DNA from 3 places in the Mesorhizobium sp. M8A.F.Ca.ET.181.01.1.1 genome. Region 1 is predicted to be linked to each of the others. Evidence: predicted binding sites of a transcription regulator. Region 1 holds the regulator's gene; each other region holds the start of a gene.
What was found. The regulator PhoB, encoded in region 1, activates phosphate uptake and scavenging genes when phosphate is short. The targets are predictions, from matches to a motif close to TGTCATNNANCTGTCAT.
Positions count from the first base shown of each region.

Region 2: EN824_RS09415 (LTA synthase family protein) is a predicted target of PhoB. The motif match lies at 2,548-2,564, and genes of this name have one in related genera.
Region 3: EN824_RS03630 (esterase-like activity of phytase family protein) is a predicted target of PhoB. The motif match lies at 3,039-3,055, and genes of this name have one in related genera.

Region 1 is NZ_SRTV01000005.1:478,439-486,491, reverse strand. Features, by position in the region: gene EN824_RS20895 (sugar ABC transporter permease) at 1-1,271, opposite strand, end outside; gene xylF (D-xylose ABC transporter substrate-binding protein) at 1,413-2,453, opposite strand; gene EN824_RS20885 (ROK family protein) at 2,718-3,962, shown strand; gene phoB (phosphate regulon transcriptional regulator PhoB) at 4,216-4,905, opposite strand; gene phoU (phosphate signaling complex protein PhoU) at 4,924-5,631, opposite strand; gene pstB (phosphate ABC transporter ATP-binding protein PstB) at 5,657-6,460, opposite strand; gene pstA (phosphate ABC transporter permease PstA) at 6,457-7,308, opposite strand; gene pstC (phosphate ABC transporter permease subunit PstC) at 7,312-8,053, opposite strand, start outside.
Region 2 is NZ_SRTV01000002.1:225,284-233,336, reverse strand. Features, by position in the region: gene fabF (beta-ketoacyl-ACP synthase II) at 1-105, opposite strand, end outside; gene EN824_RS09430 (acyl carrier protein) at 140-376, opposite strand; gene fabG (3-oxoacyl-[acyl-carrier-protein] reductase) at 589-1,326, opposite strand; gene fabD (ACP S-malonyltransferase) at 1,384-2,325, opposite strand; gene EN824_RS09415 (LTA synthase family protein) at 2,570-4,531, shown strand; gene EN824_RS09410 (pilus assembly protein) at 4,577-6,217, opposite strand; gene rpsF (30S ribosomal protein S6) at 6,682-7,170, shown strand; gene rpsR (30S ribosomal protein S18) at 7,170-7,418, shown strand; gene rplI (50S ribosomal protein L9) at 7,634-8,053, shown strand, end outside.
Region 3 is NZ_SRTV01000001.1:732,586-740,638, reverse strand. Features, by position in the region: gene EN824_RS03640 (trimethylamine methyltransferase family protein) at 1-461, opposite strand, end outside; gene EN824_RS03635 (FAD-dependent oxidoreductase) at 475-2,886, opposite strand; gene EN824_RS03630 (esterase-like activity of phytase family protein) at 3,168-4,637, shown strand; gene EN824_RS03625 (hypothetical protein) at 4,728-5,468, opposite strand; gene EN824_RS03620 (helix-turn-helix transcriptional regulator) at 5,746-6,492, shown strand; gene EN824_RS03615 (hypothetical protein) at 6,619-6,822, shown strand; gene EN824_RS03610 (L,D-transpeptidase) at 7,064-7,867, opposite strand.

The DNA.
Region 1 (8,053 bases):
TCGACGCCGAGCAGCACCATGCCCGACTGCAGCGACTGCATCAGCAATGCGCCGAGCATGGCGCCGATGATCGTTCCCGAGCCGCCGGCAAGCGACGTGCCGCCGATGACGGCCGCGGCAATGACGAGCAGCTCGTCCAATGTGCCAAGCACATTGGTGGAGGAGTTCTGCCGGGCCGACGAAATGGCGGCTGCGATCGTGGCCAGCACGCCCATGATCATGAACACCTTCATGGTGATCCAGCGCGTGTTGATGCCGGCGAGATTGGCCGCTTCCGGATTGCCGCCGATGGCAAAGACATAACGGCCGAAACGGGTGCGGTTGGTGATGAAGGTCATGACCAGGCCGACGGCGACCGCCATCAGCACCGGTATCGCGATGCCGTGGGCGATGAACAGGCCGCCCTCGGGTACGGTGATGTTGTTGGCGGCCGCGTAGCGGTTCACGATGCCGATCGGCCATGGATAGGAGTTGGCCAGCCAGACCGCGCCCATGATGACGGCGCAGGTGACGGCGCCGAGCAGCGTCTCGGCCCAGACCGGCCGTAGCGGGAAGCGGAAGCGCTTGCGCTGCACGCGCCCGTTGAACAGCGCGAACACGACGGCCAGGCAGGCGACGATGCCCACGACCCAGCTCCAGGTGGCGCCGATCGATCCGGCCGGGCCGCCGCCCATCAGCTGGAAGGTGGCGTCGAGCGGTGCCACCGTCTGGCCTGACGTGACCCACCAGGCGGCGCCGCGCCAGACCAGCAGGCCGCCCAGCGTGACGATGAAGGCCGGCACTTCGAGATAGGCAATGACGAAGCCCTGGAAGGCGCCGATCAAAAGGCCGAGCGCCAGGCCGATGACCAGAGCCAGGACCCAGATCCATGGGTTGCCGAGTTCAAGCCCCACGAACCGAACCAGGAAATGTACCTGCGCAAAACCCATGACCATGCCGATCAGGCCCTCGGCGGAACCGACGGACAGGTCGATGTTGCGCATGACGATGACCAGCACCATGCCACAAGCCATGATGGCGACCGCGGACGTCTGCACCGACAGGTTCCACAGATTGCGCGGCGTGAGAAACGTGCGGCTGTCGAAATCGAGCGGATTGACGCCGAGACGCAGGCTCGAAATCACATGCAGCGCGACCCAGATCAGCAGCAGGGCGCCGATCATGCCGAGCATGCGGGTGTCGATCTCGGTCGCCTTCAGGAACCGGGCGACCGCGCCGAGTTCCGAGGCGCGCGCGGTATCGGCCTGCGGGTTGGACGTCGTATCGGTCATGATTTCCTCCAACCGGCTGGCCGTCTACGCGGATGCCGAAGCCAGCCTAGAAGCTATCCGCGTGATGCGGAAACACAAATCTTTTTGAGAAAACGCCGCGGCTTTGGGCCGCGGCGCCTTCATTTCTTCAAGCGGTCAAACTCAGTTGCAGGCCGCAACGCTGCCGGCGGCGACGCCTGCGCAGACTTCGTCCTTCTTGATCCAGCCGGCGTCGATGACGAGGTTGAGATTATCCTTGGTGATGGCGACCGGGGTCAGGAACAGCGACTTGACGGTGTTGCCGCCAGGCGTCGTGAAGTCCTTCACGCCGGCGATGTCGGTCATCTTCTTGCCGTCGGCGAGCTGCGAGGCGATCTCGGCGGCGTTCTTGCCGAGTTCACGCGCGTCCTTCCACACCGACACGGTCTGGGTGCCGAGCGCGATGCGGTTGAGCGCGGCGTGGTCGCCGTCCTGGCCAGAGACCGGCACGGTGCCGGCGAGCCCCTGCGCCGTCAGCGCCGCGACGACGCCGCCGGCGGTGCCGTCATTGGCCGCGACCACCGCGTCGACCTTGTTGTCATTGGCGGTGAGGAACTGCTCCATGTTCTTCTGGGCGTTGGCGGGCAGCCAGCCGTCCGTATAGGCCTCGCCGACATTCTTGATCTTGCCCGAGTCGATGGCTTCCTTCAGCACTTCCATCGAGCCCGAGAACAGGAAGTCGGCATTCGGGTCGGCACCCGAGCCCTTGATGAAGACGTAGTTGCCTTCAGGCTTCACCTTGAACACTTCGCGGGCCTGCATGCGGCCGACTTCCTTGTTGTCGAAGGTCAGGTAGAAGACGTCCTTGTTTTCGATCAGGCGGTCATAGCCGACGACCGGAATGCCCTCGTCGAGCGCTTTCTGCACCGCCGGACCGATGGCCGAGGCATCCTGCGCCAGGATGATCAGCGAATTGGCGCCCTGCGAAATCAGGCTCTCGACATCGGTCAGCTGCTTGCCGGGATTGGACTGCGCATCGGCGGAAATGTACTTGTCGCCCGCGGCCTCGATCGCCTTCTTCATGGCGGCCTCGTCGGTCTTCCAGCGCTCTTCCTGGAAGTTGGACCAGGAAACGCCGATGACCTTGTCCTTCGCCTGCGCGACCGACACCAGTGTCAGCGACATGGCGACACCCGCCAGGATGGCGGCTGTGAATCTCTTCATGATATCCTCCCTGCGCCGCGTATGGCGCGACCAAACTGGCCCGAAGGCCGGCACAAAGGCTCTATTTTTTCGAGCCTCGAAAAAACACTGGTCCATCGCCAGAACACTGTCAACATCGATTCTGATGGATTTTGAGGTGCCAGAAATTTTTTTTCGAGCCTCGCAATAAATAAATGACAGCACCGGCCGCTTCTGCCAGTGTTTGACCCTGTTGCCGGAGGTATTCGAGGGGGATCAAGAACCGCGGCAACCGGGAGGGAAAGCATGTCGGTGGGAATCCGCCACGACGATCTGCGCCGGCGCAACCGCGCAATGGTGATTGCAGCCGTGCGCCGGGATGGTCAGCCCTCGCGCACCGAGATCGCCGCCACCACTGGCCTCAGCCACTCGACCATATCGGCGATATCCGCCGACCTGATCGGCGAAGGTATCCTGACCGAAGGCAAGCCGAACGAGGCCGGCTCGCTCAAACGCGGCCGGCCGCAGGTTGGCCTCGGCCTCAACCCCGAGGCCGCGGCTGTGATGACCGTGGTGCTGTCGCTGAATTTCCTATCCGTCGCCGTCATCGATTATGCCGGCCAGGTGGTCGCCGAGGAGCAGCGCCGGCTGGACACGCTGACCATGTCGCGCGAGGCGCTGATCGGCGAATGCACGGCAATAGTGCGCCGCCGCATCGAGGACCCCGATCTCGATATCCGCAGTGTTGCCCGCATCGCGCTGGCGATCCAGGGCATCACCGACACCAAGGCGCGTGCCATGCTGTGGTCGCCGATCACGCCGCAGACGGACATTGCCTTCGCCGACATACTCGAAGCCGAATTCGGCATCCCCGCCACCATGGAGAACGACTGCAACATGATGGCGGTGGCGTTGCGCTGGCGCGACCCTCAACGCTACCGCGACGACTTCATCGCCATCCTGCTCTCGCACGGCATCGGCATGGGCCTGGTGCTCAAGGGCGAACTGTTCACCGGCACCCATTCATCGGGCGGCGAATTCGGCCACATGATCCATCGCCCGGGCGGCGCGCTCTGCCGTTGCGGGCGGCGCGGCTGCGTCGAGGCCTATGCCGGCAACTATGCCATCTGGCGTAATGCCAGGCAGCTTGGCGAGGACGCCGAACCGGTCGCCGATGTCAGCGACGCGCAGATGCGGACACTCGCCGCGACGGCAAGGGAGAAAGACGGACCGGAGCGCGAAGCCTATCGCAAGGCGGGCGAGGCGCTGGGCTATGGGCTGGGCAGCCTGTTCGCGCTGATCGACCCGGCGCCGGTCGCCATGGTCGGTGTCAGTGCCGCCGCCTTCGATCTGATCGAGCCGGCCTTGCGCGAGGCCATCGCCCAGACCGCCGGCGGCCAGCATTCGGAATCGATTTCCTTCGACACCGAGCCGAACGAACTGCCGCTCATTCGCGAAGGCTGCGCCATGCGCGCCTTGACCTTCGTCGACCAGGAGATTTTCGCGCCGGGCGTGCAGGCGAGAGGCAGTGCTGGGAAGAGCGTGGCCTGAGCGAACGCTCCGGTGAATCACCACCAATGCTGGAGGTTGGCCGAGCGCCCTCAAGGTCGTCATCCCTGGGCGGAGCAGCCGCGAAGCGGCGTCGCGGAGACCCTGGGATCCATGCCGTGACCTCGATCGTAGAGTGCAACGGCGCAGAATTCTGCACTGCGGCGACGCGTCGAGGTCCCGGCATGGATCCTCGGGTCTGCGCCGCGTCGCTTCGCTCCTGGATGACGAAGTCAGGGGCGTAGCCGCCCTCGACCTAGTCTTCCCTGATCGCGTAGCCCGCGCCGCGGATGGTGCGGATGACGTCGGGCATGCGGCCATTGTTGACCGCTTTGCGCAGCCGGCCGACATGTACGTCCACCGTGCGCTCGTCGATATAGATCGTCTCGCCCCAGACATTGTCGAGCAACTGGCTGCGCGAGAACACCCGGCCGGGATGGCGCATCATGAATTCGAGCAGCCGGAACTCGGTCGGTCCGAGCCGGATTTCGCTCTTCTTGCGATAGACCCGGTGCGATTCACGGTCGAGCACGATGTCGCCGACCTTGAGCACGCTGGACAGCACTTCCGGCTTGGCGCGACGCAGCAGCGCCTTGACCCGGGCCATGAATTCCGGCGTCGAGAACGGCTTGACCAGATAGTCGTCGGCGCCGGTCGAAAGGCCACGCACGCGGTCGCTCTCCTCACCGCGCGCCGTGAGCATGATGATCGGCAACCTCTCGGTCTCGGGCCGCATTCGCAGGCGCCGACAGAGTTCGATGCCGGAAACAGCCGGCACCATCCAGTCGAGCACCAGGAGGTCGGGCACATTCTCCTGGAGGCGGATCTCGGCTTCGTCGCCGCGCGTCACCACCTCGACCTGGTAGCCTTCCGATTCCAGATTGTAGCGGAGGAGCACGCCGAGCGGCTCCTCGTCCTCCACCACCATGATGCGTGGCGCGATCATTGGCAGATCATCCTATCGTCAAGCCGCCGGCGCCGACATCGCCGTCTCGTCCTGCTTCGGACGATTGGCGGGCAGTTGCGTTCCGGTCAGCACATAATACGCATTCTCGGCGATGTTGGTCACATGGTCGCCGATGCGCTCGAGATTCTTGGCGCAGAACAAGAGATGCGTGCAAGCCGTGATGTTGCGCGGATCCTCCATCATGTAGGTCAGCAGTTCGCGGAACACCGAGGTGTATTTGACGTCGATGCGTTCGTCGTCATTCCTGAGCTTGGCGAGGGCGGCGGCATCGCCGGCCGCATATTCCTCGACCACGCCCTGCACCTGGATCAGCACCAGCTGCGCCATGGAGTCGATCGAGTGCGACAGGTCGCGCGGCGTCGCGGTGAGGCCGACGGAACCGACACGCTTGGCGATGTTCTTGGCAAGGTCGCCGATGCGCTCGAGGTCGCCCGCCATGCGGATCGAGCCGACGACATGACGCAGATCGTCGGCCATCGGCTGGCGCTTGGCGATCAGGGTGATGGCGCGGTCGTCGAGTTCGCGCTGGCGCGCATCCATGATGGCGTCGTCGGAGACGACGCGCTGTGCCAGCGCGTTGTCGGAATTCAGCAGAGCCTTGGTGGCGCCGCCGACCATCGTGCCGGCGAGATCGCCCATGTCGCTGATCAGCCTGCTGATCTGTCCGAGATCCTCATCGAAGGCTGCGACTGTGTGTTCGGCCATGATCCTCGTCCTCGTATGCGTGATATCAGCCGAAGCGGCCGGTGATGTAGTCCTGCGTGCGCTTCTCACGAGGCGACGTGAAGATCTTCTCGGTCTTGTCGAATTCGACCAGTTCGCCCAGATACATGAACGCCGTCTGGCGCGACACGCGCGCCGCCTGCTGCATGTTGTGGGTGACGATGACGATCGTGTAGTCGGCCTGCAGCTCGTCGATCAGTTCCTCGATCTTGGCGGTCGACAGCGGGTCGAGCGCCGAGGCTGGTTCGTCGAGCAGGATGACTTCCGGCTTCACCGCCACGGTGCGGGCGATGCAAAGACGCTGCTGCTGGCCGCCCGACAGGCTGAGGCCGCTAGCGTTGAGCTTGTCCTTGACCTCGGTCCACAATGCCGCGCGCTTCAGCGCCTGTTCGACACGGCCGTCCATCTCGGACTTGCTGATCTTCTCGTAGAGACGGACGCCGAAAGCGATGTTCTCGTAGATCGACATCGGGAACGGCGTCGGCTTCTGGAACACCATGCCGATCTTGGTGCGCAGGAGATTGAGATCCTGCGAGCGGTCGAGGATGTTCTGGCCGTCGAGCAGCACCTGGCCGTCGGCGCTCTGCTTCGGGTAGAGCTCGTAGATGCGGTTGAAGACGCGCAGCAGCGTCGACTTCCCGCAGCCCGACGGGCCGATGAAGGCGGTGACGCTGCGCTCGGGCAGCGACAGGCTGATATCCTTCAACGCCTTCGACTGGCCGTAGTAGAAGTTGAGGTTCTTGACCTCGATCTTGGCCTTATCCACGGCCACTTCGGGCGTGTTCAACTCGGTGGACAACATCGGTTTCATCTGTCCTCTCTGCGTCCGGTAAGGCTGCGGGCGAAAATGCTCAGGCCGAGAACCGTCAGGGTGATTATGAGTGCGCCGGTCCATGCCAGTTGCTGCCATTCCTCATAGGGGCTGAGAGCGAACTGGAAGATGGTGACAGGCAGGCTGGCCATCGGCGCGTTGAGATTGCTCGACCAGAACTGGTTGTTGAGCGCGGTGAAGAGCAGCGGCGCCGTCTCGCCGGAGATGCGGGCGATGGCGAGCAATATGCCGGTGACGATGCCGGAGAGCGCGGCGCGGTAAGCGACAGATTTGATGACCACCCAGCGCGGCGCGCCGATCGCGGTGCCGGCTTCACGCAGCGCGTTCGGCACCAGGTTGAGCATGTCCTCGGTGGTGCGCACCACGACCGGAATGACCAGGATGGCCAGCGCAACGGCGCCGGCAATGGCGGAGAAATGTCCCATCGGCCGCACCATCAGCTCGTAGACGAACAGGCCGATGATGATCGATGGCGCCGACAACAGGATATCGTTGATGAAGCGCACGATGGTGGTGAGCTTGGAGAAGCGGCCGTATTCGGCCATGTAGGTACCGGCGAGCACGCCGATCGGCGTGCCGACGATCACGGCGATGATCGTCATCACCACGCTGCCGTAGATGGCATTGAGCAGGCCGCCGGCGTCGCCGGGCGGAGGCGTCATTTCGGTGAACACGGCCAGCGAGACGCCGGACAGGCCCTTGTAGAGCAGCGCGCCGAGGATAAGCGCCAGCCAGGCGAGGCCAATGCCGGCGGCGACGACGCACAGCGTCATCATCACGCCATTCCTGCGCTTGCGGCTTTGGTGAAGCGATGCGGCTGTGGACATCGGTCAGGCTCCCGTACGGGCGTCGATGCGCATCAGCATGTAGCGTGCGATGGCAAGGATGAGGAAGGTGATGACGAACAGGATCAGGCCGAGCGCCACCAGCGAGGAGGTGTAGAGATCGCCAACGGCTTCGGTGAATTCGTTGGCGATGGTCGCCGAGATCGTCGTGGCGGGCGCGAACAGCGAAGTCGAGATGCGGTGCGCGTTGCCGATGACGAAAGTGACGGCCATCGTTTCGCCGAGCGCACGGCCAAGGGCGAGCATGACGCCGCCCATGATACCGATCCGGGTATAGGGAATGACCACGCGCCGCGTCACTTCCCAGGTCGTGCAACCGATGCCGTAGGCCGACTCTTTCAGCACCGACGGCACCGTGTCGAACACGTCCTTGGTGATCGAGGTGATGAAAGGCAGGATCATGATGGCGAGGATCATCGCCGAGGTGAGCAGGCCGATACCATAGGGCGGGCCGGCAAACAGATTGTTGAGCCCGGGAACACCATGGAACAGCCAGATGATAAAGGGTTGCACCGTCGTCTGCAGGAACGGTGCCAGCACGAACAGGCCCCAGATGCCGTAGATGATCGAGGGGATGCCGGCGAGCAGTTCGACCGCCATGCCAATCGGGCGCCGCAATGCGCGCGGGCAAAGTTCGGTGAGAAAGATCGCGATGCCAATGCCGAGCGGCACGGCAATCAGGATGGCGATGGCGGATGTGATGATGGTGCCGTAGATGGGCGCCAGC
Region 2 (8,053 bases), on a different contig from region 1:
GCGCTTGGCAGCGCTGCGGCCGGTCAGCAGTTGCTTCCAGCCGTGCTCGAAGCCCATGCCGAACGGCGAAACCAGGCCAAGGCCCGTGACGACGACACGCCTCATCGCAGGTCCTCCCCGGTGACGACTGCGGAAAGCGTCAGGCCGAAGCCTTGTCGATGTACTTCACCGCATCGCCAACGGTCAGAATGGTCTCTGCTGCGTCGTCGGGGATCTCGACGCCGAATTCTTCTTCGAACGCCATGACGAGTTCAACCGTGTCGAGGCTGTCAGCGCCCAGATCATCGATGAAGCTCGCCTGCTCCGTCACTTTGTCGGCATCGACGCCAAGGTGCTCGATGACGATCTTCTTGACGCGCTCTGCGGTGTCACTCATTTGGGGCATCCTCGTCTTTTGTTTGTCTGTCTTCGTTAGCGGGCGGAATGCCGCTAATCAAGCTGAAAGATGGTCCTGCCGGAAACGCAACGGCCACGGACCGGTTTTTGCCCGAACCGCCGGGTTGCGGGCCGCATTACACGAAAAATTGCCGAGGTCCAAGCCGAAATGGTGGGTTTTCACAGCGCGGCGATGTTGCTGCCGGAGCTCGCTCAGATCATCGCCATGCCGCCATTCACGTGGATGGTTTGCCCGGTTACGTAGGCGGCCTCGTTCGAAGCCAGATAAGCAACGGCGGACGCCACTTCGGCACTGGTGCCCATGCGCTTCGTCGGGATCGCCGTCATGATCGCCTCTTTCTGCTTCTCGTTGAGCTTGTCGGTCATCGCCGATTCGATGAAGCCCGGAGCGACGCAGTTGACGGTGATGTTGCGGGTGGCGATTTCCTGCGCCAGCGATTTGGACAAGCCGATCATGCCGGCCTTGGAGGCGCAGTAGTTCGCCTGGCCGGGATTGCCGGTCACGCCGACCACCGATGTGATGTTGATGATGCGGCCATGGCGGCGGCGCATCATCGGGTGGGTCAGTTCACGGGTCAGCCGGAAAACGGCGGTGAGATTGACCTCCAGCACCGTATCCCAGTCGGCGTCCGACATGCGCACGAACAGGCCGTCCTTGGTGATGCCGGCATTGTTGACCAGGATATCGACGCCCTCGAGATCGGCCTCCGCCTTCTGGCCGAGTGTCTTGACCTCGTCACGGTTCGACAGGTTGGCCGGGAACAGCTTGACCCGATCGCCCAGTTCGGAGGCCAGCGTTTCCAGTTTCTCGACGCGCGTGCCGTGCAGGCCGACGATCGCGCCCTGCGCATGCAGCACCCTGGCGATCGCCTCGCCGATGCCCCCCGATGCGCCGGTGACAAGCGCCTTGCGGCCGGTCAATTCGAACATTTTTGTCTCCAGGTTGAGAAGAGGGCGCCCCTTATAGGGATGGTCTCAAATGGCGCTTTATGCAAGCGCCGCAAGTGCCGCCTCGACCTCGGCCGAGGAACCGACGGACGCGGTGGCGATATCGCGGTTGATGCGGCGAGCCAGTCCCGAAAGCACCTTGCCGGCACCGATCTCGTAAAGCGTGGTGATGCCGTTGGCGCCGAACCATTCCACCGTTTCGCGCCAGCGCACGCGACCGGTCACCTGCTCGACCAAGCGCCCGGCGATCTCGTCGGGATCGGTCGACGGCTGCACCGATACGTTGGACACGACGGGAACGACTGGCGCGGTCTTTGCCACGCCGGCAAGCGCCTCGCGCATGACGTTGCCCGCCGGCGCCATCAGCGCCGAATGGAAGGGCGCCGACACCTGCAGCATCAGCGCACGCTTGGCGCCCTTATCGGTGCACAGTTTCGCTGCCAGCTCGACCGCGACCTTTGCACCTGAGATGACCAGCTGGCCGCCGCCATTGTCGTTGGCGATCTGGCAAATCGAGCCCTTAGCGGCCTCGGCGCAGGCATCTTCGACATCGGCCTGCTCCAACCCGATGATCGCCGCCATGGCGCCCTCGCCGGCCGGCACCGCCACCTGCATGGCGTTACCGCGAATGCGCAGCAGACGAGCGGCATCGGCGACGGAAACGAAGCCGGCGGCGGCGAGTGCCGAATATTCGCCCAGCGAATGGCCGGCGACATAGGCGACCTGGTCCTTCAGCGAGAAACCGCGCGCTTCCAGCGCCCTGATCGCCGCCAGCGATACCGCCATCAGGGCCGGCTGCGCGTTGGCCGTCAGCGTCAAGGTCTCTTCGGGACCTTCCCAGATCAGCTTCGACAGGTTTTCGCCGAGCGCATCATCGACTTCCTGGAAGACCCTGCGCGCTTCGGGAAAGGCATCGGCGAGGTCCTTGCCCATGCCGACAGCCTGGCTGCCCTGTCCTGGAAAGGTAAATGCGACGGCCATGCGAGGGCTCCCCAGACTGGTTCTGCTTGCGTGATACTACGAATTTTCCCTGCCTGTGACGCAAGGCAGGCCGCCAAGTCAAGCCACTTCAGCCCATGCCGAGGGCCGTATCCTTGAGCGAGTGCCTGTTCCGAAAGGGCTTTTTGGCGATCACACCTGATGAAAACCGCTCACGAATCGTTTGCTGGCTCTTCTTATTTCCGTCACAGGCGCTAGCTTTGCGTGACAATTATATGACAATCGAATGACGTGGGTTGTCTTTGGGTGGGAAGTTAAAGTGGCAAAGAGTTCGAAACGTGCCGGCAACGCCGCGCCGCAATTCCTGGAAGACGATCCGTCCACCGGCTATCTGCCGGGCCGGAGATGGCCGGTCGTCCGCTACGGGCTGATCAGCCTGGCGATCTCGGCCGTCATGGTGTTCGCCATCGAACTGATCGTGCGCGGTGATGTCGCCGGCACCGTTTCCTTCTTCCTGCAGCCGTTCAAGCCGGGCTGGACCACCATCGTCGTGTTCGCGCTGGTCCTGATCGGCCTCGATGCCGTGCTCGGCCGCAGTCATCAAAGCCTGATGATCGTCGCGCCGCTGACCCTATCGCTGGCCTTTGTCGGCCACCAGAAGTCGCATTATCTCGGCGACCCGCTCTATCCGACGGACTTCCTTTACGCCCGACAGATCTTCGCGCTGTTGCCGCTGCTGGTGCGCGAGCGGCCAATGACCGCGCTCGCCATGGTCGCGGGCATCGTGGTCGGCCTGTCCCTGCTCGTCTACGGCTGGCGTCTTTGGCGCCGCAAGGTTCCAGCCCTCAGCCACAAGGGCCGCCTCGCCCGGCTGACGCTGGCGGTGCCGCTGCTCGCCTTCTTCGTCTCAATCATGGACTACGCCACCTTCTCGTGGACCAGGGACCGGCTGCAGATCATCCCGATCATGTGGGACCAGAAGGAAAACTACGCCTCCAACGGCTTTGCGCTCGCCTTCGCGCTCAACGTGCCGATGGCGCACGTCTCTGCCCCGCCGGGCTATTCCGACAAGGCAATCGCGGCGATCGACAGGCCCGATGTGAGCGCCTCGGTGCCGGCCCAGAAGCCAGACATCATCATCGTCATGAGCGAATCCTTCTGGGATTCGACCAAGCTGCCCGGCGTCACCATCACGCCCGATCCGATCCCCAATGTGCGGTCGCTCCGCTCGGGCTCGATGTTCTCGCCCGAATTCGGCGGCATGACCGCCAATATCGAATTCGAAGCGCTGACCGGGTTCTCGAACGCCTTCCTGCCGGCCGGCAGCATCCCCTACCAGCAATATGTACGCACCCCGACGCCGTCGATGGCGACCTTCCTGAAGAGCGAAGGCTATAGGGCACGCGCCATCCATCCAGGCACCAACTGGTTCTGGAATCGCGGCGCCGTCTATGCCGATTTCGGCTTCAACGACTTCAAATCGGAAGAAACGCTGCCGCCCATGGAAAAGCGCGGACCGCTGGCATCCGACGCCGCGATGACCGACGAGATCATCCGCGAAGCCGACGCCAGCGACGACCCCGTCTTCTTCTTCGCGGTCAGCCTGCAGAACCATGGCCCGTATGAGCCGAACCGTTATTCGAACCCGACCCACTCGGTGCAGGCGCCGATCAGCCAGTGGGCGCGTGACTCGCTGCTCTCCTACGCCGAGGGTTCAGCCGACGCGGACCGCGGCCTCGAGCGGCTGATCGAATGGGCCAAGACGCGCGAGCGGCCAACGATTGTCGCCTTTTTCGGTGACCACCTGCCGCCGCTCGGGCCGGTCTATGTCGAGACCGGCTTCCTGAAGGACAACGTCGCGCCCCGCAAGGAACCGACGCCGGAGGCCGCTCTCGAACATCACGCGACTCCGCTGATCATCTGGTCGAACCGTTCGGGCCCGGTCGAGAATCTGGGGACGGTGAGTCCTGCGTTCCTGCCCTATCATATCCTCACCGCCGCGGGCATCACCCACCCCTACTACACCGGCTTCCTGGGCGAGATGCGGGAGCGCTATCGCGTTGTCGACCGCAACCTGCTGCTCACGCCGGCCGGCGCGGCCACGGCCGACTGGTCGCGTCAGAAAGAGATCGACCCGGCGATCCGCGACTTCCGGCTGATCCAGTACGACATGATGTTCGGCAAGCGCCATGCCGCGCCCGACTTCTTCCCCGAGACGGTCGACAAGGTTGTCGCCCACACGAGTTGAGGTCTGGACCCCCCGGATGTATCGCGCGCTCTCGGCATCGGGCGCTCAATTCGTCAGTTGCAGCTTCGAGAACTTGTTGGCGATCTGCTGAAAAACATTCGGCAGCTTGGCCGGATCGTTGACGGCATAATAATCGCTCGGATCGGAAGCGCAGGCGCTGTAAAGCGTGCGGTTGGCAGCGGTGTCGGACTGCAGCACCATCGTGTAGATCTGCACGCCCTGGTTCTTCAACTGCGTGCAGACGCTCTTCGTCCAGCCGTCGACATTGCGGGCCGCCGTCGTCTGATTGTCCGACCCGAAGCGGCCACCCGCCAGATAGCCGTAGGATGTGTAGTCGGACTTCGTCGATTGCTGGCTGGCGCCGTAGACGACGTTCTCACCGTCGGTGAGCAGGAGTACGATCTTGCTGACGCCAGGCGTCTTGAATGGCGCGCCGCCGGTATAGGGCGCGCCGGGCGAGAGCACCCGCATGCCCCAGGACAGCCCCTCCGAGACGTTGGTGCCGGAGCCGTTCCATTCCGTCATCTGGCTCGCCGCCTTACGCAATTTGTCGAAATCGTCGGTCAGGGGAACGACGGGGGTCGGGCAGGAACGGTTGGGACCAACGGTGACGGGAGTTCCTGTCTCGGTGATAAGTTCCTTGGCCGGCGCCACATATTTGGCAACCTGTTCCTTGGTGGCTTTGTCGGGATCGCTGTCGAGGCCGCTGAAGTCGATGCCGAGCCGGTTGTCGCCTTTCTGTTTGTCTAGCTTGACCGTGTCGCTGGCGTCGCTGAGATAGGAATTGTTGTAGTACTTTGCCTCATTGCCATAGGAACTGGACGGCATCTGCGCATCTCCCGGATCATCCGGCGCAAAATAGGGAACGAACAGCGTGTCGGGCTTAGCCGGGTCGGGCGGCGTGTCGGAAATGTTGTAGGCGCCGGCCCGCGCCTCCACGCAGCCCTTCCATCCCGTGTCGTTCCATCCGGGCTCGGCCCATCCGGTGTCCTTGAGCTGCCTGAACAGGGCCATGTGGTTCGGGCGCTTGCCGTCGATGACGGGGAAATTGATACCGTTGGTCGAGGATTTGCCGTCCATGTCGATCCAGGACGGATCGAACCCGTCGCCATTGACGTTCACGGCCGTGACGAAGGGAACCAGCGAGGCACGGACCTGGCGCGTCGGCGACTTTGTCGATTCGAGCGTATCCAGCAACGACTTCGTCGCCGTCCTCAGAGCCGTCATGCGGGCGCCAGCCATCGAGCCGGTATTGTCCAGAACCAGCACGACTTCGAGCTGGTTATTGGACTCGGCCGCCGAGGCATCGACCACGATGTGCTTGCTCTGGCCAAACAGGAAAGCGAAGTTCAGATTGACGTCGGCCGAGGCGACCGCCTTGGTCTTGATGAAATTGACGCCCCTGTCGACGGTCAGGGTCGCCTGCGCGTTGACGAGTTCGCCATGGCCAGCGATGTTGGCCTGGAAATAGCGGTCGAAAGCATCGGTGCGGGTCATGTCGAGATCGCCAAGATGCGAGGAGGCAAGGTTTGCCGCATCGATCGCGTTCTGCAGGTTGCTCTTCGCCCGCATCATGGTCGAGACATCGGTCGCGAAGGCCACTGCCGACAGAATGGCGGGTAGCCCCAATCCCATGAGAAGCGCGAAATTGCCGCTCTTCGAGCGCCAGAACCTGTTGAGAAGCATCCTTACCCCCGAAAATGCTTGCCGCTTGTCATGCACGGCTGTCCGGGCTTTTGCACCTTTCATAATGAATCGACCGTTGACGGCGGAGGGCAACCCTGCGCAACCTGACATTGTGGTTAAGGTCCGGTTGCCGGGGAAAATCGCCGGGCCTTGCTGGCGCCGCGGCTTGATTTTCTGGTGGTTGCGACATCGGGGACGCCGCTTGCCCTTGCCTTATCGGTGGATTGCTATATAGACGCCGCCAATCTGCCGGTCCCAGCTGGGGGCTGAACGGAGGGCCGGAGGTTTTTTCGAGAACCTTCGTGTGAAGCCAGAAGCGCTTCCGCCTCCCGTGTCTCCGCTCTCGACCGTCTCGTCATGCTCCTTTCTTCCCGCGCCTTTCGAGGCACATGCGGGTCAGAGAAGTTGCAGAGGCTTTTGCCGCCGGGAACCGGGAGAGAAACGAAGAAAGGCACTGAACCATAATGGCTCTTTACGAACATGTGTTTCTTGCCCGGCAGGACCTCTCGCAGCAGCAGGTCGATGCGCTTGTCGAACAGTACAAGGGCGTCATCGCAGCAAATGGCGGGTCCGTCGGCCGGGTCGAGAACTGGGGACTGAAGTCCCTCACCTACCGGGTCAACAAGAACCGGAAGGCATACTACACGCTGATGGACCTCACCTGCCCGCCGGCAGCGCTCAACGAGATGGAGCGCCAGATGGGTCTGTCCGAGGACGTGCTGCGTTTCCTGACCATCAAGGTCGAGGCGCATGAGGAAGGCCCATCGGCCATGATGCAGAAGCGCGAAGAGCGCTCCGAGCGCGGTGGCTTCGGCGATCGCGACCGTGGCGATCGTCCGGCGCGCAGCTTCGGCGACCGCGGCGATCGTGGCCCGCGTTCGTTCGGCGATCGCGAAGGCGGCGACCGTGGTCCGCGCCGTCCGCGCGAAGGTTTTGAAGGGGGTGCAGAATAATGGTCGACATCAATCAGATCCCGACCCGGCGCCCTTTCCATCGCCGCCGCAAGACCTGCCCGTTCTCCGGCGCCAACGCACCGAAGATCGACTACAAGGACGTGCGCCTGCTGCAGCGCTACATTTCCGAGCGCGGCAAGATCGTGCCGTCGCGCATCACCGCCGTCAGCCAGAAGAAGCAGCGCGAGCTCGCCAAGGCGATCAAGCGTGCCCGTTTCCTCGGCCTGCTGCCCTACGTGGTTCGCTAATTCTTCCGAACGGGCGGTTCGCCGCCCGTTCCTGTCGCCGGCCATGACGGGCATGACCGGATAGCCATCAAATCCCGAGTTGAGGTCAATAACCTCTAACTGCCGCGACAGGCAGGACAGCGACACCGGCGGCAACGCCCTTTTGCTTCCTGACCTGTTCCAGAGAATTCGGCGTCGGCCTCGTGGACGGACGCCCAACCAAAAGGAACATAGCCATGGACGTCATTCTTCTCGAACGCGTTTCCCGCCTCGGCCAGATGGGCGATACCGTCAAGGTCAAGGACGGTTTTGCCCGCAATTTCCTGCTGCCGCAGGGCAAGGCGCTGCGCGCCAACGAAGCCAACAAGAAGAAGTTCGAGGGCCAGCGCGCCCAACTCGAAGCCCGCAACCTTGAACGCAAGTCGGAAGCGGCCCAGGTCGCCGAAAAGCTTGACGGCAAGAGCTTCATCGCGGTGCGTTCGGCCGGCGAGACCGGCCAGCTCTACGGTTCGGTGTCGACCCGCGACATCGCCGACCTGCTGACCGCGGAGGGCTTCACGGTCAACCGCAACCAGATCCAGCTCAACCAGCCGATCAAGACCATCGGCCTCACCAATGTGGCGATCGCGCTGCATCCGGAAGTCGAAGTCACCATC
Region 3 (8,053 bases), on a different contig from region 1:
TCCTCGAAGGCGACCAGCGTTCCGGGTCGCCGGCCGCGGTCGAGATCGGTGACGTTGGGCGCGCCGGAGCCCGCCAGGAATGTCATCGAACCCAGTTCGAGCGACAGATCGCGAGCACGCGCGCCTGCATTGGCGTGGATCGATCGCGGCGCCGAGGCCAAGGCTGCCATCACCATGTCGCGGCCGATGCGCACCATGTCGGTGTCCAGATCGACCAGCGCGCCGGCGCGGGCGAGCACTTCGCGCGCCTGCGGCAGCAGCACCTTGATGCCGAGCTCTTCCAGCACCCGCAGCGCCGTGTCGTGGATCGACGCCACCTGGTCGTCGGAAAAGATCGGCTGCGGCAGGAACGGGTTCTTCAGCGACCGGTAATTGGGCCTGCGGCTGGATTCGCTGCCCGCCTCGCCGGTGCGTCCGCGCCGGCGTTCGCGCCTGCTGTCTCGTGCCGCCTCATCGATCATCGGAAGTTCCTCCTCATTGCCGCATCGCCTTGCCCTGGGGATCATAGGGCGAGGCAGAGATGACGCGCGCAGGCCGTTCGACGCCGACAATGTGTACCGAAAGCGCCGTCCCCTCCCCGGCGAAATCGTCGTCCACCAACGCCAGCGCGACGCTCTTGCCGATCGTGTAGCCAAATCCGCCGGAGGTGACGAAGCCGACGCGCCGGCCGCCATGCCAGACCGGCTCGAAGCCGCTGGCATCGGCATCGACGGCGTCGATCTCCAGCGTCACGATCCGCTGCGCGGCGCCGGCGTCTCGTTCCTTCAGCGCCGCGTCGCGGCCGACGAAATCGCCCTTGTCGAAGGCGATGAAACGATCGAGCCCGGTCTGGCCGGGCGTGTAGCCCTGCGTGAATTCGCGCGACCAGATGCCGAAGCTCTTCTCCAGCCGCAGCGCGTTGAGCGCGTAATAGCCGATCTCGGCCAGGCCGAGGTCCTCGCCGGCGGCAAGCAGCGTTTCGCGCAATGTGGCGTGCATGGTCATGGGGCAGCTGATCTCGAAGCCGAGTTCGCCGGCGATGGAGAGACGGGCAACCCGCGTGTGCACCATGCCGACATCGAACGCGCCGCAGGCCATGAACGGCAGCGCCTTGCCCGACACGTCCTGATGCGTCGTGCGTTCCAGGATCTTGCGCGCATTCGGTCCGGTCAGCAGGAATCCGCTCATCACATCCGAAATGTCGGTGACCGTGACGCCTGCTCCCGCGTGGCTCTCGAACCAGCGCAGGTGAAATTCCCGGAGATAGTAGGAGCCCATCAGCCAATAGTCGCCGCCGCCCCAGTTGATGACGGTGAGATCGCCCTTCAACCGCCCGTCCGGCCCGAGCATCGGCGCCAGCCGCGCCTGGCCGGCTTTCGGCAGCCGGCAGGCGAGCAGCCGGTCGAGCCACGCCTCGGCGCCCGGCCCTGAAATCGCGTAGCGCGAATAGGCCGAGATATCGATGAGGCCGGCGGCACGGCGCACCTGCAGCGCTTCGTCGCCGACGATGTCGAAGGCGTTGGAGCGCTTGAGCGTCGTGTTCTCGCGAAAACCCATCGGCGCGAAATAGGCCGGGATTTCCAGCCCCCAGGAGGCCGTCCATTCGCAGCCGGCAGCAGCCATCCCGTCATAGGCGCCGGGGCGTTTCAGTGGCCGGCCCGCCGGCAATCGCTCATTGGGAAAGGTCATGACGAAGCGGCGTGAATAGAACTGGCGCGTCGTCTGCCTGAGATATTCGCGGTTGGCGGCGAAGGCGCCATAGCGGGCGATGTCCATGCCGAAGATGTCGGCCCGCGGCTCGCCATAAATCATCCATTCGGCCAGCGACTTGCCGACGCCGCCGCCCTGGCTGAAGCCGGCCATGACGCCGCAGGCGACCCAGTAATTTTTCAGGCCGCGCACCGGACCGACGATCGGATTGCCATCGGGGGTGAAGGTGAAGGCGCCGTTGACCCATTTGCGAATGCCGGCCGTCGCCAGGCAGGGAAAGCGTTCATGCGCCTTGGCGAGTTCCGGGCTGATGCGGTCGATGTCTTCCGGGATCAGCTCGATGCCATAGTCCCACGGCGCGCCGTCCATGTTCCAGTGCTTCGGGTTCTGCTCGTAAACGCCGAGCAGCACGCCCTTGCGCTCCTGGCGCAGGTAGGAAAAGCCGTCGAGATCGACCGCGAGGCCGATTTCGCTGTCCAGCGCCGCGATCTCCGGAATGTCCTCGGTGACGAAATAATGATGCTCCATTGGCGTCACCGGCAGGTCGACGCCGGCCATGCGGCCGAGCTGCTTTGCCCATAACCCGCCGGCGTTGACGACATGCCCGGCAACGATGGTGCCCTGCTCGGTGACGATGTCCCACTGGCCGTCGGTGCGCGCCTTCAGCTCGACCACGCGGTTACGCAGGATGACATCGGCGCCACGCTTCTTGGCAGCACCCGCATAGGCATGCGTCGTGCCGTAGGGATCGAGATGACCTTCGTTGGAATCGTGCAGGCCGCCGAGCACGCCGGTGACGTCGACGATCGGGCAGATCGCCTTGATCTCGTCGGGCGTAACCAGCCGGGCGGTCTCAATGCCAACCGATTGGAACACCGCCCACGCCGATTTCAGCCACTCCCAGCGCGCCGGATCACTGGCGATGTTGACGCCGCCGGTCATGTGCAGCCCGATATCCCAGCCGGATTCGGCCTCGATCTCGCGGTAGAGGTTGATGGTGTAGTCCTGCAACGCCGCGACATTGGGATCGGCGTTGAGCGCATGGAACCCGGCCGCCGCGTGCCAGGTCGAGCCGGCGGTCAGTTCGGCGCGCTCGATCAGCGCCACATCGCTCCAGCCGAACCGCGTCAGGTGGTAGAGCACCGAGGCGCCCACCACGCCACCCCCGATGACAACTGCGCGGTAGTGCGACTTCAAGGCTTCCCTCCCGGTCTGTCAGAGGCAGCACCATATACGCGCTGTACATAAGTGTCTAGTACGCTGAATACTGCAGATGGACGGTCAACAATCTCATGCCGTCCAGCGTTTTCATCGGCACTTGGAGATCGCCGCTGGTCGGCGTCGCGCACTGTCACGCAAGCATCATGTTGACGCCTTAGATCGCTTTCGGGGAGGCATGCACGGCATCATCGATGCGGCACCTCTTTCCGTTTGTCCTTCGGCCGCTCCGGCATGCTTCGTCACAAAGAGGATTGTCCATGAAACACCTGCACCGAACCGCCTCGCTCGGCGTCGCGTTGGCCTTGTTCACCGCCCTCACCCCGGCGCTTGCCGACGGCGTGGCCTACGTCAACAAGGGCCTGGTCGGCGTCGGCCGCATCCCGGCCGACCAGCGCGACAAGTTCGGCGAGACCTTCGGCTCGGGCTCCGGCATGGCGATCGACACATCCGGCTGGACGCATGATGCGGGCACCTACAAGGGATCGCTCTGGCTCCTGCCCGACCGTGGCTACAATGTCGCCGGCACCACCGACTACCGGCCGCGTCTCAAGACCATCGGCATCGAGTTCACGCCTGTCGCGCCAGGCGCTGCTCCCGCCGCCGGCCAGGAGCAGAAGGGCGTCAAGGCGACGCTTGCCGACACCATGCTTCTCACCGACGACAAGGGCGCCGATGCCACCGGGCTCGATCCGCTGTCGGATGTGCGCCCGGCCGCCGGCGACATGCCGATGCTGCCCGTCGCCACCAACGGCAAGCTCGCTCTCGACAATGAGGCCATCGTGCGGCTGCCCGACGGTTCGATGTTCATCTCCGACGAGTACGGCCCCAACATCTACAGGTTCTCCGCGCAAGGCCGCCTGATGTCGGCGACCCAGCCGCCTGCGGCCCTCGTGCCGATGCGCAAGGGCGCGCCGAACTTCTCCTCCGACAATCCCGGCCCGGGCGCCGCCGACCCCGATCCGAAGGATCCCGAAACCGGACGCCAGAACAACCAGGGCCTCGAGGGCATGGCGATGACGCCGGACGGCAAGTTCCTGATCGCCGTGCTGCAGTCGGCTCCGAGGCAGGATGGCGGCGATTCACCCTCGACACGGCAGAACACCCGGGCGCTGGTCTATGATGCCTCCGACCTCGCCCATCTGAAGCTCGCGCATGAATATGTCGTGCCGCTGCCGGTGTTCAAGGATGCCAAGGGCAAGACCAAGGTCGCCGCGCAGAGCGAGATCGTGGCGCTTTCGGACACGTCCTTCCTGATGCTGGCGCGCGACAGCGGCAACGGCCAGGGCCTGAAGAAGGGTGACGCGTCACTCTACCGCCAGATCAACATCGTCGACCTGTCCGGCGCGACCGACATCGCCGGCGGGCCTTTCGATGCCGCCGACAAGCCGGTCGCGCCCAAGGGCGTGCTCGACCCGTCGGTGACGCCGGCCAAGCTGACACCGTTCATCGACATCAACGACGCCGCTGAGCTTGGCCGCTTCGGCCTGCACAATGGTGGGGCGAAGGACCACAATGAGCTCTCGGAAAAGTGGGAAGCGATGTCGGTCGCCAGCGTCCTCGATCCGAAGCTGCCCGACGACTATTTCCTGTTCGTCGGCAACGACAATGACTTCCTCGCCCAGGACGGCTTCCAGGTCGGCGCCCCCTACAAGGCCGATGACGGCGCCGATGTCGACACCATGTTCCTGGTCTATCAAGTGACGCTGCCCGGCCTCGCCAGGAAGTAATCGCATTCAAAGGCGGACGCGCCCAGCGCGTCCGCCTGGATGGCACCATCAACCAAAAGGCCCGCTCCCGGAGACGGTAAAGCGGACCACCTACTTTTGCGCGAGTTTTGGTTTTCCACTCAGGTATATTTTCTTGTAGCCCTCGAAAATCGTCTCTAGATCGAATTTATCTTCCAACGCTGGAACAAGGTTCAGAAGAGACTTCATTCCTGACAGCAAAGAGAACGCCAGGATCGAGGCCGCTTCCTCAAGTTCGCTTTCGGCGATCGACGGTTCGATCTTCAGCTCAATCCAACCAGGCCGAATTTCATGGAGATGTCGAACGAGCGACGTCCAGGTCACATGCGCCGCGTCAGCGGAGATTTCCCGGTAGACATGGGTCTGCCTGGGAAAAGGTGTCTGTATGTCGGAAATTTGGAACCTTCCCTTTGCCCCAGCACTTCTCCTCAAGAACTCTTGCAAATGCTTTTCCGCTTCTTTTGCAAGCTTTCCGGCGCCGTTCGCCATAAATTTCTTGGCACGTGATCGCCGACTGACCTCGTCGTCGGATCGCAAGAGGTCGATGTATCCATCCTCCGTCTCAGCCAGAAACAGATGCAACGAGCATTCGATCGCCGAGCGGCAGGTCGATCGAAATGCAAGATCTCTACCAGCATCAACCAGAACTAATGCAGATTGTGTTTCGGAAAGCAGCCGAGCCAAGAGTGTTAGTGCTGCAGACTTTCTCTCAGCGCACTCAGCGTCATACAAGTCAACCTTGTCGAGCTCCAACGAATCGATGCTTCTTAAAAATTCGCCAAACCAATCGCGCCAAACTTTGCGTATAGGCATGGCTACTCCCCTTCCCGTCCCGTGTCGCCGACGTAGCCGTGTCCTGCCTTGCCCACTCATAGCTTGAGTTGTGGTAGCCAGCCAACCGGAGGCACCCATTACAGGTTGATCGGAATGCGGCGCAAAGCGACCCTCATTAAGTCCCTCATAAGTCGCACCCTAATCCTGCTCCGTAGCGTCATTGTCGCAAAGCGACTTCCTTAATGGGCACCCCTGTCGCTACCATGACGTAGCACTGTCGCTCGATGAATGAGATAGTAGCGACATGGAAAAGCAAATGACGATGTCGAACGGCGCCAAAATCAGGGAACTGCGGGAAGCGGCCGGCATGACCCAGGACAAGCTGGCCGCTATGAGCCGGGTCGACAGACGTACCGTCCAGCGTGCGGAGCAAGGAACACGGCTGCAGATGGAGACTCTGTCGAGCTTGGCTGCTGCACTGGGCGTGCTTGTCGCCAACATTATCGTCAACGGCGTCCGCCACGAAGACATCGACGATCTCGGCGCAAAGAGCCTTGTGGTACTAAATCGGGTCAGGTCCGGCATGATGTTGATGAATATTGTGCGTGACAGCTATGAGGGAACGATCTCATGCGAAGCTGAGCCGACCTCAGAGAACATCGAAGCCCTGTCAGCGGTCATCACGAAGCTCGAGTCGCTTATGCCTCAGCCTTGGGAACGGCCGCATCAGCGACTGTCATTTCCGCTGTCGGAAAGATTGAAGGCAGCAGTGGAGGTAGGCGAGCAGCTCAGACAACTCGAAGGATGGGGAATCGCTTTTTATGCGGGCACCTACACCGCCCGAACCCAAGTTCCGACGTGGGATGGTGATCACGGTGAAATGTTCATCTCCAGCCGGACCCCGTACGAGCTGGTTACTATCTGTCGCGTGATTGTAGCCCATTCCGGCCAGGGCGACCGCATCACGACTAAGGCCAATGACATCTTTGTCCCAACAAAGCCGCTCTCGGACGCGCCGACCGAAAACGACAAGAAGCCTTTGGACGACGAGATACCTTTTTAGTCCAATGTAGCTGAGCTGGATTGAGGTATCATCAAACCTGGGACATCCACGAGCTCTCTCAAGCGCTAACGGCGGCGTAATACGAAAGCAGGAAATGATTAACCACCACGGTCTATGGTCTCAGGCATGACGAAGAAAATCGTATCCTTTCGGCTCTCGGCACATGAGATCGAGCTCATCGAGAAAAGCGCGCGAAGATTCAAAGTGAGCCGTTCACAGGCTCTCAGCGCCGCCATTCGAGCGTTCGACCACAACTATATGGCTGAAGACGAAACCTTTGTTCAGCGAACTCCCTGGTGGTTTGAATCCCTTGATGGTGACACAAGATGAGCAAGCTGGATCCGAATAAGCTTATGATGGTTCTCGCAGTGATCACCCTCGTGGTTATTGCCGCGATGTCGGGATACAGGCTGCAGATCGGCCCCAGCGGACTGACATTTGAGCACGGCGGAGCTGCCGATGCTGCTGCAAACTCGAAGCTGATCGCCCGTAGCTATCCCATTGAGCAGTGCGGCCGGCCTTTTTTGGAGTCAGACCGCTTCGCTGCGGTAGTCCACAATTTCTTGAAAACCTACTTCAGGAACTCGGCGTCCTTCGGCACGCCCGCATCGATCGGCTCGGCCGTCCTGCTCGACACGGCCATGATCTTGCCGGCGGCCGACAGGTTGGGCCGCACGAAGACCTGGGCCGGGCCGTTGACGCGGCTGTAGAGGTCGATGATGTCCTGGTTCATGAAGCGCACGCAGCCGGACGACGCGTTCTTGCCGATGGAATCCCATTCCGGCGTGCCGTGCAGCCGATACATCGTGTCCTTGCCGTCGCGGAAGAGATAGAGCGCGCGGGCGCCCAGCGGGCTCTGCGGGCCGGGCGGCATGCCGTCCTTGTATTTCGCCAGTTCCGGCCGGCGCTGGATCATTTCGGGCGGCGGCGTCCACACCGGCCACTTCTTGCGCGCCTGGACCACGGCGCTGCCGGTCCATCCGAAACCGGCCTTGCCGAGACTGACGCCGTAGCGGATGGCCTTGCCGCCGTCGCGCACCAGATAGAGGAAATGCTCGGAAACATCGACGACGATCGTGCCGGGCTTTTCTCCGGTCGGATCGGCCACGACCTGACGCACGAACCTCGGATCGAGCTTGGCAACCGGGATGGCCGGCAGCTGATAGCCCTCATCGGTGCGCGCCGCATACATGCTTGCGGTATCGCCCAAAGCCGGCTCGCTTGGCGCGGCCGACGGTGGGGCCGGCGCCGCTGTCGGCGGCGCAACATCGGTCGTGGTGCACGCCGAAAGCGTCAGGGAAGCGGCCCCCAAAGCGGACGCGCCGAGAAACGCGCGCCGGTTCAGGCGCTCGGAAAAAATCGACCTGTCGGACATGAACCCCCCGGTTTATGCATAAGATCTCGCAAGGAATGCGGCCCCACGTTCAGGACCAATATCCCATTCCGGGAGATTTGAGAACATGATTGGATCAGGGCAAGCGGACTGCCGCCTTCAGTGCATCGCCCGCGATCAAGCCTAAAGCGCGCCGCGTCGAAACGGATTCACGCGTCGCGCTTCAGG